Regions from separate parts of the Micromonospora sp. AP08 genome, predicted to be linked through region 2. Evidence: riboswitches for the same ligand, from Rfam matches in the RefSeq annotation. Region 2 holds a riboswitch; the other holds the start of a gene.

Region 1 (7,724 bases), on a different contig from region 2:
CCCTGCTCGGCCTGCTCGATCACCGTCTCGCGGAACACCTCCCAGCTGAGCTTCACCGGGTCGCCGCCGACCTTCTCCAACGCCTGGTAGATCGGCACGGTCCCGATGGGCACGGGCGAGTTCCGCACGATCGCCTCGCGCGTCTCGTGGATCCGCTTGCCGGTGGACAGGTCCATGACGGTGTCCGCGCCCCACCGGGTGGCCCAGGTCAGCTTCTCCACCTCCTCGGCGACCGACGAGGTCACCGCCGAGGTGCCGATGTTGGCGTTCACCTTGACCAGGAACGCCTTGCCGATGATCGCCGGCTCGCACTCCGGGTGGTTGACGTTGAGCGGCAGCACCGCCCGCCCGGCCGCGATCTCGTCCCGGACGAACTCCGGCGCGACCCCCTCCCGGATGGCCACGAACTCCATCTCCGGCGTGACGATCCCGGCCCGGGCGTAGGCGAGCTGAGTCGGACGGCGGCCGTCCACACCGGCCAGCGCGGTGCCGGCGCCGCGCACCGGGGCGACGTCCCCACGCTCGGCGATCCACGGACCGCGCAGCGGCGGCAGCCCCACCTCCGGGTCCGAACCGGGGCCGGCGGTGTCGTAGAGCCGGACCGGCGGGTTGTCCCCGGTCAGCTCCACCTCGGCGAACGGCACCCGGATGTCCGGGCGTGACCCCTCGACGTAGACCTTGCGACGTGCGTGCATGACAGCCTCCCTGTCGCTCAAGCGGACCAGCCGAAGTGGTCCAGCGGGCCGCGTCCCGCGCCCAGCTCCCAGTCCCGGGCGCCGGTCAGCGCGCGGGTCACGTACTCCTTGGCGGCGGCCACCGCGACCCGCACCGGGTCGCCCGCCGCGAGCCGGACGGTGATCGCCGCCGAGAACGAGCAGCCGGTGCCGTGGTTGTGCCGGGTCGGCACACGGGGCGCGCGCAGCAGCCTGGTTCCGCCGCCGCCGGCCAGCACGTCCACCGACTCGCCGGCCGCGTCCACGTCGCCGCCGGTCACCACCACGTGCGCGGGGCCGCGGGCCGCCAGCGCCTCCGCCGCCGCCACCATCTCCTCGACCGTGGTCACCGGGCGTCCGGTGAGGGCCGCGGCCTCCGCGCGGTTCGGCGTCGCCACCTCGGCGTACGGGAGCAACTGCTCGACGGCCGTCGCCACGCCGAGCCGGTGCCCGCTGGTGGCGACCAGCACCGGGTCGACGACCAGGTGGGGCAGCCGGCCGGCCCGCGCCGCCTCGGCCACCGCGTCGGCGACCGCCGGGGTGCCGAGCATGCCCGTCTTCACGGCGCGTACGTCGAAGTCGCCGAGCACGCTGTCGAGCTGGTCGCGCACGGTCTGCGGCGGCAGTGGCAGGACGGCGTCCACGCCCCGGGTGTTCTGGGCGGTGACCGCGGTGATCACGCTGGTCCCGTAGGCCCCGAGGGCGGCGAAGACCTTGAGGTCGGCCTGAATGCCCGCGCCGCCGCCGGAGTCCGATCCGGCGATCGTGAGTGTTGTCGTCGGCGTCATCTGACTTCCCTGGTTGCGGTGGGGGCTGGTCGGGCCGCCCCGTGACCCGCCCGACCAGCCGCTTCGGTGAGCCCCGCGGCGAGTTCGGTGGGGTCATCGGCGCGCATGAGCGCGCCGAGGACCGCCACCCCGGCGGCGCCAGCCTCGACGCACTCCCGGACCTGGTCCGGGGTCTCGATGCCGCCCAGCGCGAGCACCGGCACGGGGCTGGTCGCGATCAGCTCGCGGAGCCCGGCGGGGTGCAGGGGCGGGCCGTAGCCGGGTTTGGTCCTCGTCGGGAAGACCGGCGACAGGGTCACGTAGTCCTCCGTGGTGAGCCGGGCCAGCTCGGCGGCGTCGTGGCAGGAGCGGCCGACCAGCCGGACGGCCGGCGGCGGGTACGGGCCGGCGGCCGGCAGGTGCACGGCGTCACCGTCGAGCGGATCGGGACCGGCGACGATCAGCCGGCCGCCGGCGTCGGCGAGGATCGCGCGCAGATCGGCGGCCAGGGCGGCCCGCTCGGCCCGGGACAGGTCCTTCTCCCGCAGCACCACCCAGCGCACTCCCCCGGCCACGGCCGCCTCGACGACCTCGGTCAGGGGGCGCCGCGCCTGCCACCGGTCGGTCAGCAGCACCACGCCCGACGGCACGGCGCGGGCCGGATCCGCGCCGAGGGCGACGGGGGCGGGCACGGTCACAGGTCCGGCCTTCCCTCGTCGGGGGTGGACGCGAGGGCGTGGAAGCGGCGGGCGATCCGGCCCGCCCCGTAGGCCAGCCGCCCCGCCTGGACGGCGTGCCGCATGGCGGTGGCCATCGCCACCGGGTCGGCCGCCCGGGTGACCGCGCTGGCCAGCAGCACGGCGTCGCAGCCCAGCTCCATGGCGAGCGCCGCGTCGGAGGCGGTGCCGATCCCGGCGTCGAGGATCACCGGCACGTCCACGGCCTGCCGGATCAGCCGGATGTGGTGCGGGTTGCTCACCCCCAGCCCGGAGCCGATCGGCGCACCGGCCGGCATCACCGCCGCGCAGCCCACGTCGGCCAGCCGGCGGGCCAGGACCGGATCGTCCGAGGTGTACGGCAGCACCGTGAACCCGTCGGCCACCAGCTCCTCGGCGGCGCGCAGCAGTTCCACCCCGTCGGGCAGCAGCGTGCGCTCGTCGCCGATCACCTCCAGCTTCACCCAGTCGGTGTCGAACGCCTCCCGGGCCAGCCGCGCCACCTTCACCGCCTCGGACGCCGTGTAGCAGCCGGCCGTGTTCGGCAGCAGCCGTACGCCGCACCGGTCCAGCAGGTCGAGCAGGCCGCCGGCCGCGTCCGGCCCGGTGTCCACCCGGCGCAGCGCGAGGGTCACCAGCTCGGTGCCGGAGGCGCGGATCGCCTGCTCCAGCACGTGCAGGTTGGCCGCGCCGCCGGTGCCGAGGACGAGCCGCGAGCCGAACCGGACGCCGCCGATCTCGAAGGACATCCGGCTCACCCGCCCTGGGCGGCGCTGAGCACCTCGACCCGGTCGCCGTCGCGCAGCACGGTCGCCGACCAGCCGCCGCGCGGCACCACCTCGCCGTTCACGGCGACCGCCAGGCCGCGCTCCTGGGCGGTGACCGCGCGTACCACGTCCGCGAGGGTCGAGCCGCCGGGCAGGTCGCGTCCCGCGCCGTTGACGATCAGTTCCACCTGGGCTCCTTCCCGAACCGGTCCGGGGTGAAGGGGGCGAGCAGCGGGTCCGGCTCGCCGGTGACGATCAGCTCGGTGACCAGGTCGGCGGTGACCGGGGTGAGCACGATGCCGTGCCGGTGGTGCCCGGTGGCCACGAGCACGCCGGGCCGGCCGGGCAGCGGCCCGATGACCGGCGCGTTGTCCGGCGTGCCGGGGCGCAGCCCGGCGGTCGCCTCGACCAGCTCGTACTCGGCCAGCTCCGGCACCAGGTCCACGGCGGCGCGGAGCAGCCGCAGCACGGCCCCGGCGGTCACCTCGGTGTCGGCGCGCTCCTCGACGGTCGCCCCGACCACCACCTCCCCGCTGTCCCGGGGCACCAGGTAGATCGACTCCCCGTCGGCGTACCCCCGGATGACGTGCCGGAAGTCCGGTGCGCCGCGACCGGGCGCGCGGAGCCGGAGCACCTGGCCCTTGACCGGCCGGACCGGCAGCCCGGTCAGCGCGGCGGCGCCGCAGCCGGCCGCGACCACGGTGATCCGGGCGTCCACCTCGGACAGCGCGCCGACCCGGGCCGGGCGCAGCACGGCGCCGGCCCGCTCGGCCGCCGCCCGCAGCGCGGCCACCAGCCGGCGCGGGTCGACCTGGTGGTCGCCGGGGGCGACCGCGCCGCCGCGGACCCGCGGGGCCAGCGCCGGCTCGCGGTCGCGCAGCTCCGAGGGGCGCAGCGGCGTGATCGGCAGCCCCACCCCCTGCTGGTACGACCACAGCCGCCGCGCCTCGGCCAGGTCGTCGGCGGTGAGCCCGACCACCAGGGTGCCGTCGGCGCGGTACCCGACGTCGGCGCCGGACGCCTCGGCCAGGTCGGCGGCGAAGCGGGGCCAGCGGGCGGCGGACTCGGCGAGCAGCCCGGTCAGCTCGTGCTCGCCGAAGTACGCCTCGGCCACCGGCGAGAGCATCCCGGCGGCGACATGCGAGGCCCCGGAGCCGGGCGCCGGATCGTGCACGGTCACCCGCAGCCCACGCGACGCGCACCGCCACGCGATCGCCAGCCCGACCGGTCCCGCCCCCACGATGGCGACGTCCGGTCGGGTCAGCACGTCAGCGCCTCGATCAGCTCGGCGGTCGTGCGGGCGGGATCGGGGCTCGCGGAGAGCGCCCCCACCACCGCCACCCCGTACGCCCCGGCCGCCCGCAGCGCCGGCACCGACGCGGCGGTCACCCCGCCGATGGCGATCACGGGCACGTCCACCGCGCCGGCCACCGCGCGTACCCCCTCGGGGCCGATCGGATCGGGCAGGCCGGCCTTCGTCGTGGTGGCGTGGCAGGGGCCCACGCCCAGGTAGCTGGCCCCGGCGGCGACCGCCGCGGCGGCGCCGGCCGGCTCCCGCGCGGTCGCCCCGAGCACGGCGCCGCCGCCGAGCACCCGGCGGGCCGCCGCCACCGGCAGGTCCTCCGCGCCGACGTGGCCGCCGTCGGCCTCCACGGCCAGCGCCACGTGCAGCCGGTCGTTGACCAGGCACGTCGCCCCGTACGGCCGGCACAACCCGACCACCCGCTGCGCCAGCTCGTACGCCTCGCGATCGGTGGCGTCGTCCTCCACCCGGACCTGGACGACCAGCTCGGCGCGGGCCACCGGCAGGGCGGCGCGCAGCACGGCCAGCGGGTCCCGCCCCGGCCGGGTGTCGGTGATCAGATGCAGTCGTCCCAGGGACGGCACGGCAACTCTCCTCCCTGCGCCGGCATTACCCGGATCAGGTTCGACGGTCGGGGGCTTCCAGCCCCCCTCTCAGCCCGGTGGCACCGGGCTCCCGTGGGTCACTTGCGGACTACCGTACGACGTGGGCGCGGATCCGCCAAGGGTGGGCGGGGAATTCCCCACCGACCCTCCCGGATGGAGAATGGGGACAGCAAGTGATCTCCCCATCACGCCATGCTGTCCGGATGCCCTCGTCCGCCCACGTCCCGCGCCGCCTGGCCTCCCTGCCGTTCCGCGGCAGCGCCGCCGTCGCCGAAGGGCTCCTGACCTGGGCGATGTTGAAGGGGCCTGCTTGGCGCCGCCTCCTGCCCGACGTGTACGTGCACCGCGACGGCCACCGCCCGGACGACCATCGCATGTGGTGTGAGGCCGTGGCGCTGCGGCTGCCGCCGGATGCGGCCATCGCGGGGCGCAGCGCGGCGTATCTGTGGGGCGCCGACCTGCTGGCCAGGGACGCGCCGGTCACCGTGTTGATGCCCCGGACCGTGCGGATCCGGCCGCATCCCCGCGTGCACCAGGTCCGTTCCGTGCTGCCGGACACCGACCGCACCCGCTTCGCCGGCCTTCCGGTCACCACGGCCCTGCGCGCCGCCTTCGACCTCGGCCGGCAGGGCCCGCGCGTCGACGCGCTGGTCGCCGTCGAGGCGTTGCTGCATCGCCGGGTGGTGAAGCTGCCCGCCCTGCGCGCCTACTCGGCGGCACATGCCGGTTGGCCCGGCTCGGCGCTGCTGCGGGAGGTGCTGACGCTCGCCGAACCGCTGAGCGAGTCCCCGATGGAGACCCGCCTCCGCCTGCTCCTCCTCGACGCGGGTCTGGGCCCGCTCACCGCCCAGCACGACGTGCACGACGCCCGGGGTCGGTTCATCGCCCGGGTCGACCTGGCCTGGCCTGCGCTCCGCGTCGCCGTCGAGTACGACGGCGACCACCACCGCGAGCGCGCCCACTTCCGCCAGGACGTCGCCCGCCTGAACGCCCTCCGCGCGGTGGGCTGGCTGGTTCTCCGCTTCACCGCCGACGACGTCCTCCGCCACCCCCACGCGACCGTCGCCCTCGTCCGCCAAGCCCTCCGCGAACGCACCGCCCGCTGACCGCCGCCCGTCAGTGGAACGCCATGGAGGTCAAAACCGCCGGATGACCTCCATAGCGTTCCACTCACGCCCCGATCGCGCCTTGGCGGCGCTGCCTCGGCCGGCAGCAACACCCCCGAGGGCGCGGAAAAGGGGGCGGGGCGCGAGTGGACAGCATGCTGCCCCGGTGCCGGTGGGCGGCGCCGGGGCAGCGGAGAGTGTCTCAGAGGAGGGCGTCGAGGGCGTCGAGGTCCTCGTCGGTGGGCTGCCAGGTGCCCGCCTCGGCGTTGGCGCGTACCTGCTCGGGCGTGGTGGCGCCGGCGATCACCGAGGTCACCGCCGGCCGCGCGGCGAGCCCGCCGATGGCCACGTGGAGCATGCTGACCCCGCGCTCGGCCGCGTACGCCTCGATCGCCTCGATGGTGTCCCAGTCCGCGGCGGCGAGGCGCTCGGCGTACCGGCCGCCGCCGGAGAGCCGGCTGCCGGCGGGCGGGGCCTCGTTGCGCTTGTACTTGCCGGTGAGCAGCCCGTTGGCGAGGGGGAAGAACGGCAGCATGCCCAGGCCGAACCGCTCGCACGCCGGGATCACCTCGGCCTCGACGGACCGCTCCAGCAGCGAGTAGTGGTTCTGCGCGGAGATGAAGCGGGCGCGGCCCTGGGAGGAGGCGGTCCAGTCGGCGTCGGCGATCTGCCAGCCGGCGAAGTTCGAGTTGCCGAGGTAGCGCACCTTGCCGGCGGTCACCAGGTCGTCGAGCGCGGCGAGGGTCTCGTCGATGGGGGTGCCCGGGTCGGGCTCGTGCATCTGGTACAGGTCGATGTGGTCGGTGTCGAGCCGGCGCAGCGACGCCTCGACGGCCCGGGCGATGTAGCGGCGGGCGCCCCGGGCGCCGTGGTCCGGCCCGTTGAGGCCGTGCATGTCCATGCCGAACTTGGTGGCGACCACCACGTCGTCCCGGCGGCCCTTGAGCGCCTGCCCGAGCAGTTCCTCGGAGCCGCCCTGCGGCTCGCCGTAGATGTCGGCGGTGTCGAAGAAGTTGATCCCGGCGTCGAGCGCGGCGTCCACCACGGCGCGGGTGCCGTCGAGGTCGAGCTTGCGGCCGAAGTTGTTGCAGCCGATGCCGACGACGGACACCACGAGCCCGGAGTCGCCCAGCCGGCGGTAGGTCATCTCAGTCACGAGATCCACCCTATGCCGCCGGCCGGGCGCTCACCGCACGTCCCAGACCGGCTCCGGGGTCTCCACCACCTCGCCGTCGCCGCGGAACAGCACGAACCGGTCGAAGGAGCGGGTGAACCACCGGTCGTGGGTGACGGCGACGACCGTGCCCGCGAACGCGGCCAGCCCCGCTTCGAGGGCCTCGGCGGAGGCCAGGTCGAGGTTGTCGGTCGGCTCGTCCAGCAGCAGCAGGGTGGCCCCGGACAGCTCCAGCAGCAGCACCAGGAAGCGCGCCTGCTGGCCGCCGGAGAGGGTGCCGAAGCGCTGGTCGCCCTGCCCGGCCAGCTCGTAGCGGGACAGCGCCGCCATGGCCGCGTGCCGGTCCATGCCGGCCCGGTGCTCGTCGCCCCGCCACAGGATCTCGACAAGGGTCTTCGCCATCAGCTCCGGCCGGTCGTGGGTCTGCGAGAAGTGGCCGGGCCGGACCCGGGCGCCGAGGCGTACCTGGCCGTCGTGCGCGACGGGGGCGAGGGCCGCCGCGCCGTCGACGGGGGTGTTGGCCGGGTCGGGGTCGGTGCCGCCGCGGGCGAGCAGGCGGAGGAAGTGCGACTT
Region 2 (7,724 bases):
CTCGTCCCGCACGGTGCTCGTGACGAACTGGTGCTCCGGGTCCTGGAAGACGGAGCCGATCCGGCCGGCCAGGGCGGGGGCCCGCCAGCGGTGCGGGGGAGTGCGCGCGTCCCGGCCGGCGAGCGCGGGGGTGGCGACGACCGCGCCGGCGCCGGGGCGGAGCAGACCGCCGAGCAGCAGGGCCAGGGTGGACTTGCCGGCGCCGTTCGGGCCGAGGACGGCGAGGGCTTCGCCGGCGCGTACCCGGAGGTCGGTGGGGGCCAGCCGGGGCGGCAGGCCGAGCCGGTCGGCGGTGAGCAGCACCTCGCCGGGCGGCGTGGTGGCGTGCCGGGGCGGCACGGTGCGGCCCGGCACCCAGACCCCGGCGGCGGCGAGGGCGTCGCCGTGCGCGGCGAACACCGCCTCGGGCGGCCCGTCGGCGCGCACCCCGCCGCCGGGCTCCAGCACGACGACCCGGTCGACCAGCGGCAGCGCCTCGGCGACCCGGTGCTCGACGAGGATCAGCGTGGTGTCCGCGTCGAGGGCGTCGGCGACGGCCCGGCGGACCAGATCGGCGCCGGCCGGGTCGAGGTTGGCGGTCGGCTCGTCGAGCAGCAGCAGCCCCGGCCGCAGGGCGAGCGTGCCGGCCAGCGCGAGCCGCTGCTGCTCGCCGCCGCTCAGGGCCGCCGTGGGCCGGTCCCGGTCGTAAGGGAAGCCGACCCGGCGCAGCGCCTCGTCCACGCGGGGCCAGATCTCCTCGGCGGGCACGCCCCGGTTCTCCAGCCCGAACGCCACGTCGTCGCCGCAGCGGGCCATGACGAGCTGGGTCTCCGGGTCCTGGAAGACGATGCCGACCCGTTCCCGGGCCTTGCGCGGGTCGAGCCCGTCGATCTCGACGGTGCCCTCCTGCTCACCGGAGTCCTCGGGCAGCAGACCGGCCAGCGCCGCGAGCAGAGTGCTCTTCCCGGCCCCCGAGGGCCCCAGCAGCAGAACGCGCTCCCCAACCTCAACGCGCAGGTCGACGCCCCGGAGAGCCCAGCCCTTCCGCCCGGCATGCCGCCACCCGAACCCCCGCAACTGCACGGCACCCACGCGCCCACCTCCCCTCTCGGCCCAGCTTGGTTGATCAAGAGGTTTGCGTCAGCAGAACCGCTCTCGCCGACGCAAACCTCTTGATCAACGCGGTCTCGGGGCGGTTACACCAGGGCTCGGTCGCGGCCCGCGGGGAAGCGGTCCAGGACGCCGGTGTTGGCCAGGGCTCGGGTGAGGAAGTGTGAGCCCAGGCCGGCGATCACGGTGGCGCTGACGATGGTCAGCAGGGCATAGGGCAGGCGGTAGTTGACCAGGTCGTAGGTCTTGTTCCAGTAGACGAAGTCGAAGATCGCCGCGGTCAGGCCGGTCAGCGCGCCCGCCAGCAGGGCGACCGGCAGCCGGTACGCGCGGTAGCGGAACGCGGCGAAGGCCAACTCGGCGCCGAGGCCCTGCATGAGGCCCTGCACGATGACGATGCCGCCCCACTGGCTGCCCAGCAGCGCCGAGATGATCGCCGCCAGCAGCTCGCAGTAGAGCGAGGCGCCGGGCTTGCGGATGACCAGCCCGCCGAGCACGGCCGGCACCAGCCAGACGCCGTAGATGAGTGTCTGCGCGGGCGGGAAGAACGCGAAGGCCGCGTCCGTGGCGCCCCAGAGCAGCCCCCAGGCCCAGAAGATGACGCCGAAGGCGACGGCGATCACCGAGGCGACGACGATGTCGACGGTGCGCCAGCGGTTGCTGTCGGTGTGGTTCATGACTGACTCCCAGTTCAGGTGAGGAACCAGGAGAAGACGCACGCCGCGCCCGGTGGTCACCGGACGGCGGCGCGGCTGGAGGTCGACCGAACTCCCTGCGCTGGCATTACCCAGATCAGGTTCGAGGGTCTGCGGGCACCGGCCCGCACTCTCAGCGCTGTGCGCTCCCCTGTCGGATGTGAAGTTGTCTCGACGCAGACGCTAGCACCGACCCCGGCCGCGGGCCCAGCAGGGCGATCGCCCGTTAGGGTGGCGATCATGCGGGTCGAGGCGCGAGGTCTGACGTTCGAGGTACGCACCGGCGGCCCCGAGGGCGGCGAACCCGTCCTGCTGCTGCACGGTTTCCCGCAGCACTCCGGCGAGTGGGACGAGGTGAGCCCCGCGCTGCACGCCGCCGGGCTGCGCACGTACGCCCTCGACCAGCGCGGTTACTCGCCCGGCGCGCGGCCGGCGGAGGTCGGGGCGTACCGGGTCCCGGAGCTGGTGGCCGACGCTGCCGCCGTGCTCGACGCGCTCGGGGTGACCGACGCCCACCTGGTCGGCCACGACTGGGGCGCGATCGTGGCGTGGGGCCTGGCGGCGGCGCACCCGCAGCGGGTGCGCACGCTGACGGCGGTGTCGGTGCCGCACCCGGCGGCCATGGGTCACGCGCTCGCCACCGACCCGCGGCAGAAGGCCCGGTCCTCCTACATCGCCCTGTTCCGCAAGCCGGGGAAGGCGGAGAAGGTGCTGCTGGCGTTCCGCGCGGCGACCCTGCGCCGGATGCTCGGCGGGGTCGGCGACGCCGACCGGGTGGCCCGCTACGCCGACCCGATGCGCGAGCCCGGCGCGCTGACCGCGGCCCTGAACTGGTACCGCGCCATGACCGGGACGGACATGAAGGCCGTCGGGCCGGTGGGCGTGCCCACCACCTTCGTCTGGAGCGACGGGGACGTCGCGATCGGGCGCACGGCCGCGGAGGCGTGCGCCGCGCACGTCACCGGCGACTACCGCTTCGTGGTGCTGCCCGGCGTCACCCACTGGATCCCGGACGAGGCGCCCGGCCCGCTGGCCACGGCGATCCTGGCCCGCGCCGGCCGATGATCGCGAACACCGCGCCGGCCCGGCCGCACACCCGCGCGTCGCTCGCCGCCCAGCTCCACGACCTCGGGGTACGCCCCGGCGCGACCGTGCTGGTGCACGCCTCCCTGCGCCCGCTGGGCTTCCTCTGCGGCGGCCCGGAGGCCGTGCTGCTCGCCCTGCGCGACGTGCTCGGCCCGGCCGGCACGGTCGTGGTGCCCACCCACACGCCGGAGAACAGCGATCCGGCGGAGTGGAGCAACCCGCCGGTGCCGGCGGACTGGTGGCCGGTGATCCGCGACGGGATGCCCGGCTTCGACCCGGCGGTGACCCCGAGCCGGTTCATGGGCGCGCTGGCCGAGCTGGTGCGCACCTCGCCGGAGGCGCGGCGCAGCGACCACCCGCACGTCTCGTTCGCCGCGCTCGGGCCGGCCGCCGCGCGGGTCGTCGACGGCCACGCGCGGGCCGACATGCTGGGCGAGGGCTCCCCGCTCGCGCGCCTCTACGACCTCGACGCCGACGTGCTCCTGCTCGGCGTGGACCACGGCAGCAACACCTCCCTGCACCTGGCGGAATACCGGCAACCCGCGCCGCCCCGGCGGCGCTACGGCGCGGCGGTGCTGACCGCCGACGGCGGCCGGGAGTGGGTGTGGTGGGAGGACGTGCGCCTGTTCGAGGAGCGTTTCGCCCGGCTCGGCGGCGACCTGGAGGCCACCGGTGCGGTGCGGCTCGGGCCGGTCGGCGACGGGACGGGCCGGTTGATGAGGCAGCGGGCGGCCGTCGACTTCGCGGTCGAGTGGCTGGCCCGGCACCGACGGACGGAGGAAGCATGACGGTGAGCGCCGAGGCGTACCTGGCGGTGGTGACCGAGACGATCGGCCGGGTCGCCGCCGACCAGCGGGAGAACGTGGCCCGCGCGGCGGACCTGATCGCCGCGTCGCTGCGCGCCGACGGGGTGGTGCACGCGTTCGGCACCGGCCACTCCGAGGCCCTCGCCATGGAGATCGCCGGCCGGGCCGGCGGGCTGGTCCCCACCAACCGGATCGCCCTGCGTGACCTGGTCCTGCACGGCGGTGAGCCGGCCGACGTGCTCGGCCCGAAGCTGGAGCGCGAGCCTTCCGTGGCGCACCGCCTCTACGAGCTGGCCCCGGTACGACCGCAGGACGTGTTCGTGCTCGCCTCCAACTCCGGCGTGAACGGGGCGATGGTCGAGTTCGCCGCCATCGTCAAGGAGCGCGGGCACGGGCTCGTGGCGATCACCTCGGCGCAGCACTCGGCCCGGATGACCTCGCGCCACCCGTCCGGGCGCAAGCTCGCCGACTTCGCCGACGTGGTGCTCGACAACGGCGCCCCGTACGGCGACGCCACCCTGCCGCTGCCCGGTGGCGGCGCGGTCGGCGCGGTCTCCTCGATCACCGCCGCGCTGCTGGCCCAGCAGATCGTGGCCGAGGTGGTCGCCCGGCTGCTCGTCGCGGGGGAGCGGCCCCCGGTCTACCTGTCCGCCAACATCACGGGCGGCGACGAGCACAACGCGGAGCTGGAGGCCCGGTACGCCGGCCGCATCCGCCGCGGGGCCTGAACCGGTTTCACGCTCGGCGCGATCGGGCACTGGCAGGCTGCCGGTGGGAGGCCCCCACCGGCAGTACCGTCTTCCCTGGAGGTAGCGGGTGTCCAAGGAAACCGAGAAGCAGCGCTGGCAGCGCAACTTCGCCGACCTGCTCCAGGAGTTGCGGGTGGCGCAGACCGGCGTGCAGATCCTCTTCGCCTTCCTGCTGACCCTGCCGTTCAGCAACGGTTTCACCCGGACGACCGGTTTCCAGAAGGACGTCTACATCGTCGCGTTGCTGGCCGCCGCCGCGGCCACCGCGATGATCATTTCGCCGGTGGCCTTCCACCGGGCGCTGTTCCGCCAGGGCCGCAAGCCGGAGCTGGTCCGCTACGCGCACCGGATGGCCACCGGCGGCCTCGGCTTCATGCTGATCTCGATGGTGAGCGCGGTCCTGCTGATCACCGACTTCGTGCTGAGCCGCCCGATCGCCTTCCTGCTGAGCGCGATCACCGGGGTCTGGTTCCTGGTCTTCTGGGTGATCCTGCCGTTCGCCCGGCGCAACTGGGGTGACGACGACATCGACGACGAGGACGACGATCCGCCGGCGCTGGCCGGCGACTGACGGCGCCGGTCCCGCCAAATCGGACGTGCGCGCGAGGCTACCCCTGGGTAACACCCGGGGGTAGCGTCGTTTTTGTCGCACGTCGACGCAGCCGGACCGAGGTCTCCAGGAGGCAGCCGTGACCACGACACACAACAGCCGACCCGACCCCGCCGGACACGGCGGCCCGACCGGGCGGGTGGCGCCCATCGACGACCCCCAGCAGCCGGCCGACGCGGACGGGGCCGGGCCGCTGCCCGCCGAGGCCGGCCAGGTCTCCGAGAAGGAGGCACGACAGGTCGCCGAGGCGGCCCGCGAGGCCGCCTGGGACCGGCCGAGCTTCGGCAAGGAACTCTTCCTCGGCCGCTTCCAGCTCGACCTCATCAACCCCTGGCCCCGCTCCGACCCCGACGACGTGGCGCGGGCCGAGGAGTTCCTCGGCGCGTTCGGGGCGTACCTGGACTCCGAGGTGGACGGTGCGGCCATCGAGCGGGACGCGCGCATCCCCGACGAGGTGTTCCACGGGCTGGCCCGGCTCGGCGCGTTCGGCATGAAGATCGACCGGAAGTACGGCGGCCTCGGGCTGAGCAACCTGCACTACTGCCGGGCGCTCATGCGGGCCGGCTCGGTGAACCCGTCGATCGGCGCGCTGCTCTCCGCGCACCAGTCGATCGGCGTGCCGCAGCCGTTGAAGATGTTCGGCACCCCCGAGCAGAAGCAGCAGTTCCTGCCCCGGCTGGCCGCCGGCGAGGTCTCCGCCTTCCTGCTCACCGAGCCGGACGTCGGCTCCGACCCGGCCCGGCTGGCCACCACGGCCGAGCCGACCGAGGACGGCACCGGCTACCGGCTCAACGGCGTGAAGCTCTGGGCCACCAACGGCACGGTCGCCACCCTGCTCGTGGTGATGGCCCGGGTGCCGGCGGCCGAGGGGCGGCGCGGCGGCATCACCGCCTTCGTGGTGGAGGGCGACAGCGAGGGCATCACCGTCGAGCGGCGCAACGAGTTCATCGGGCTGCGCGGCCTGGAGAACAGTCTCACCCGCTTCCACGACGTCTTCGTGCCGAAGGAGAACGTGATCGGCGGCGAGGGCAAGGGCCTGAAGATCGCGCTGACCACGTTGAACACGGGCCGGCTCTCGCTGCCGGCCATGTGCGTGGGCGCCGGCAAGTGGGCGTTGAACGTGGCCCGCGAGTGGGCCGCGGACCGGGTCCAGTGGGGCCGGCCGGTCGGCGAGCACGAGGCGGTCGCCAAGAAGCTCGCCTTCATCGCCGCCACCACGTACGGCATGGAGTCCATGCTCGACCTCTGCTGCCTGCTCGCCGACGACGACCGCAACGACATCCGGATCGAGGCCGCGCTGGTGAAGCTCTACGCCAGCGAGATGGCCTGGAAGATCGCCGACGAGCTGATCCAGATCCGGGGCGGTCGCGGCTACGAGACGGCCGACTCCCTCGCCGCCCGGGGCGAGCGCCCGGCCGCGGTCGAGCAGCTCCTGCGCGACCTGCGGATCAACCGGATCTTCGAGGGCTCCACCGAGATCATGCACCTGCTGATCGCGCGCGAGGCGGTCGACGCGCACCTCTCGGTGGCCGGCGACATCATCGACCCGGACGCCGGGCTGGGCCGCAAGGCGAAGGCCGGCGCGCGGGCCGGCGTCTTCTACGCGAAGTGGCTGCCCACCCTCGCCGTGGGCAAGGGGCAGGCGCCCGGGGCGTACCACGAGTTCGGCCCCCTCGCGGGCCACCTGCGGCACGTCGAGCGGACCTCCCGCAAGCTGGCCCGGTCCACCTTCTACGCGATGTCCCGCTGGCAGGGGAAGATGGAGCGCAAGCAGGCGTTCCTCGGCCGGGTGGTGGACATCGGCGCGGAGCTGTTCGCCATGTCGGCGGTGTGCGTGCGGGCGGTCGCCGAGCGCGCCGAGCACCCGGAGAACATGGAGCTGGCCGACCTGTTCTGCCGCCAGGCCCGGCTGCGCGTCGACGAGCTTTTCACCGGGCTGTGGTCCAACACCGACGCGGTGGACGTGGCGGCCGCGAAGCGGATCGTCGCCGGCCGCTACGCCTCGGTCGAGGAGGGCGTGGTCACCCCGCCCGCCGACCGGCCCTGGGTGGCCAACTGGCAGCCGGGCCCGTCCACGGCGCAGGACGTCCGCCGCCGCATCCCGCCCGCGCAGTGACGGTGCCGGGGCCCCGCCGAACGGGCGGGGCCCCGCCGGTCAGCGGGCGACCGCCCAGGCGATCACCCCGGCCAGGATGAGCCCGTTCAGCCCGGCGAGCACCAGGTACGCGGCCGGCGGGATCCGGCGGCCCCTGCGGACGAAGCTCACCAGGACGCCCGCGTAGATGAGCAGCAGGACCGCGACGACGATCAGGAAGTACAGCACCGGAACACCTTAACGGCCGGTACGCAGCCCGAGTCCGCGCAGCTCCAGTGCGGCGAGCGCGTCGACCGTCTCGTCGTCGCCGCGGCGCCACGCCTCGGCCACGTCCGGCGCGATCCGGTTCAACTTCGCGAGGGGCTGCCCGGCGAGCGCGCGCAGCGCCAGCAGGTCCCGCCCGGCCGGGGCGGCGGCGAGGGCCTTGGCCGCGCCGGCCCGGCGCATCCAGCGCACCCGCAGCGGCAGCCAGCCGAACAGCACCAGCCCGAGCGGGAAGACCAGCACGGCGACGGCGAGCGCCAGGGCCAGCTGGCCGACCAGTTCCTGCTGGTCGCGGCCGGCCTCGGCGACCGCGCGGGCGGCCTCGGCGGC

Evidence for each region. A riboswitch is a leader RNA that binds a small molecule or an ion and turns the genes downstream of it on or off. The one in region 2 is predicted to bind thiamine pyrophosphate.
Region 1: another riboswitch for thiamine pyrophosphate. It lies ahead of thiE (thiamine phosphate synthase); the one in region 2 lies ahead of FXF50_RS25540 (ECF transporter S component).

The regions. Positions count from the first base shown of each region.
Region 1 covers NZ_VSEZ01000011.1:160,171-167,894, forward strand. Annotated here, with positions in the region: gene thiC (phosphomethylpyrimidine synthase ThiC) at 1-695, opposite strand, end outside; gene thiD (bifunctional hydroxymethylpyrimidine kinase/phosphomethylpyrimidine kinase) at 713-1,501, opposite strand; gene FXF50_RS19880 (thiamine phosphate synthase) at 1,498-2,130, opposite strand; gene FXF50_RS19885 (thiazole synthase) at 2,175-2,954, opposite strand; gene thiS (sulfur carrier protein ThiS) at 2,951-3,151, opposite strand; gene thiO (glycine oxidase ThiO) at 3,142-4,230, opposite strand; gene thiE (thiamine phosphate synthase) at 4,224-4,850, opposite strand; TPP riboswitch at 4,845-4,954, opposite strand; gene FXF50_RS19905 (endonuclease domain-containing protein) at 5,075-5,977, shown strand; gene FXF50_RS19910 (aldo/keto reductase) at 6,180-7,142, opposite strand; gene FXF50_RS19915 (ABC-F family ATP-binding cassette domain-containing protein) at 7,164-7,724, opposite strand, start outside.
Region 2 covers NZ_VSEZ01000019.1:85,661-93,384, forward strand. Annotated here, with positions in the region: gene FXF50_RS25535 (ABC transporter ATP-binding protein) at 1-1,071, opposite strand, end outside; gene FXF50_RS25540 (ECF transporter S component) at 1,176-1,766, opposite strand; TPP riboswitch at 1,841-1,947, opposite strand; gene FXF50_RS25545 (alpha/beta fold hydrolase) at 2,025-2,849, shown strand; gene FXF50_RS25550 (aminoglycoside N(3)-acetyltransferase) at 2,846-3,658, shown strand; gene FXF50_RS25555 (sugar isomerase domain-containing protein) at 3,655-4,404, shown strand; gene FXF50_RS25560 (DUF6328 family protein) at 4,493-4,996, shown strand; gene FXF50_RS25565 (acyl-CoA dehydrogenase family protein) at 5,175-7,151, shown strand; gene FXF50_RS29455 (hypothetical protein) at 7,191-7,358, opposite strand; gene FXF50_RS25570 (hypothetical protein) at 7,368-7,724, opposite strand, start outside.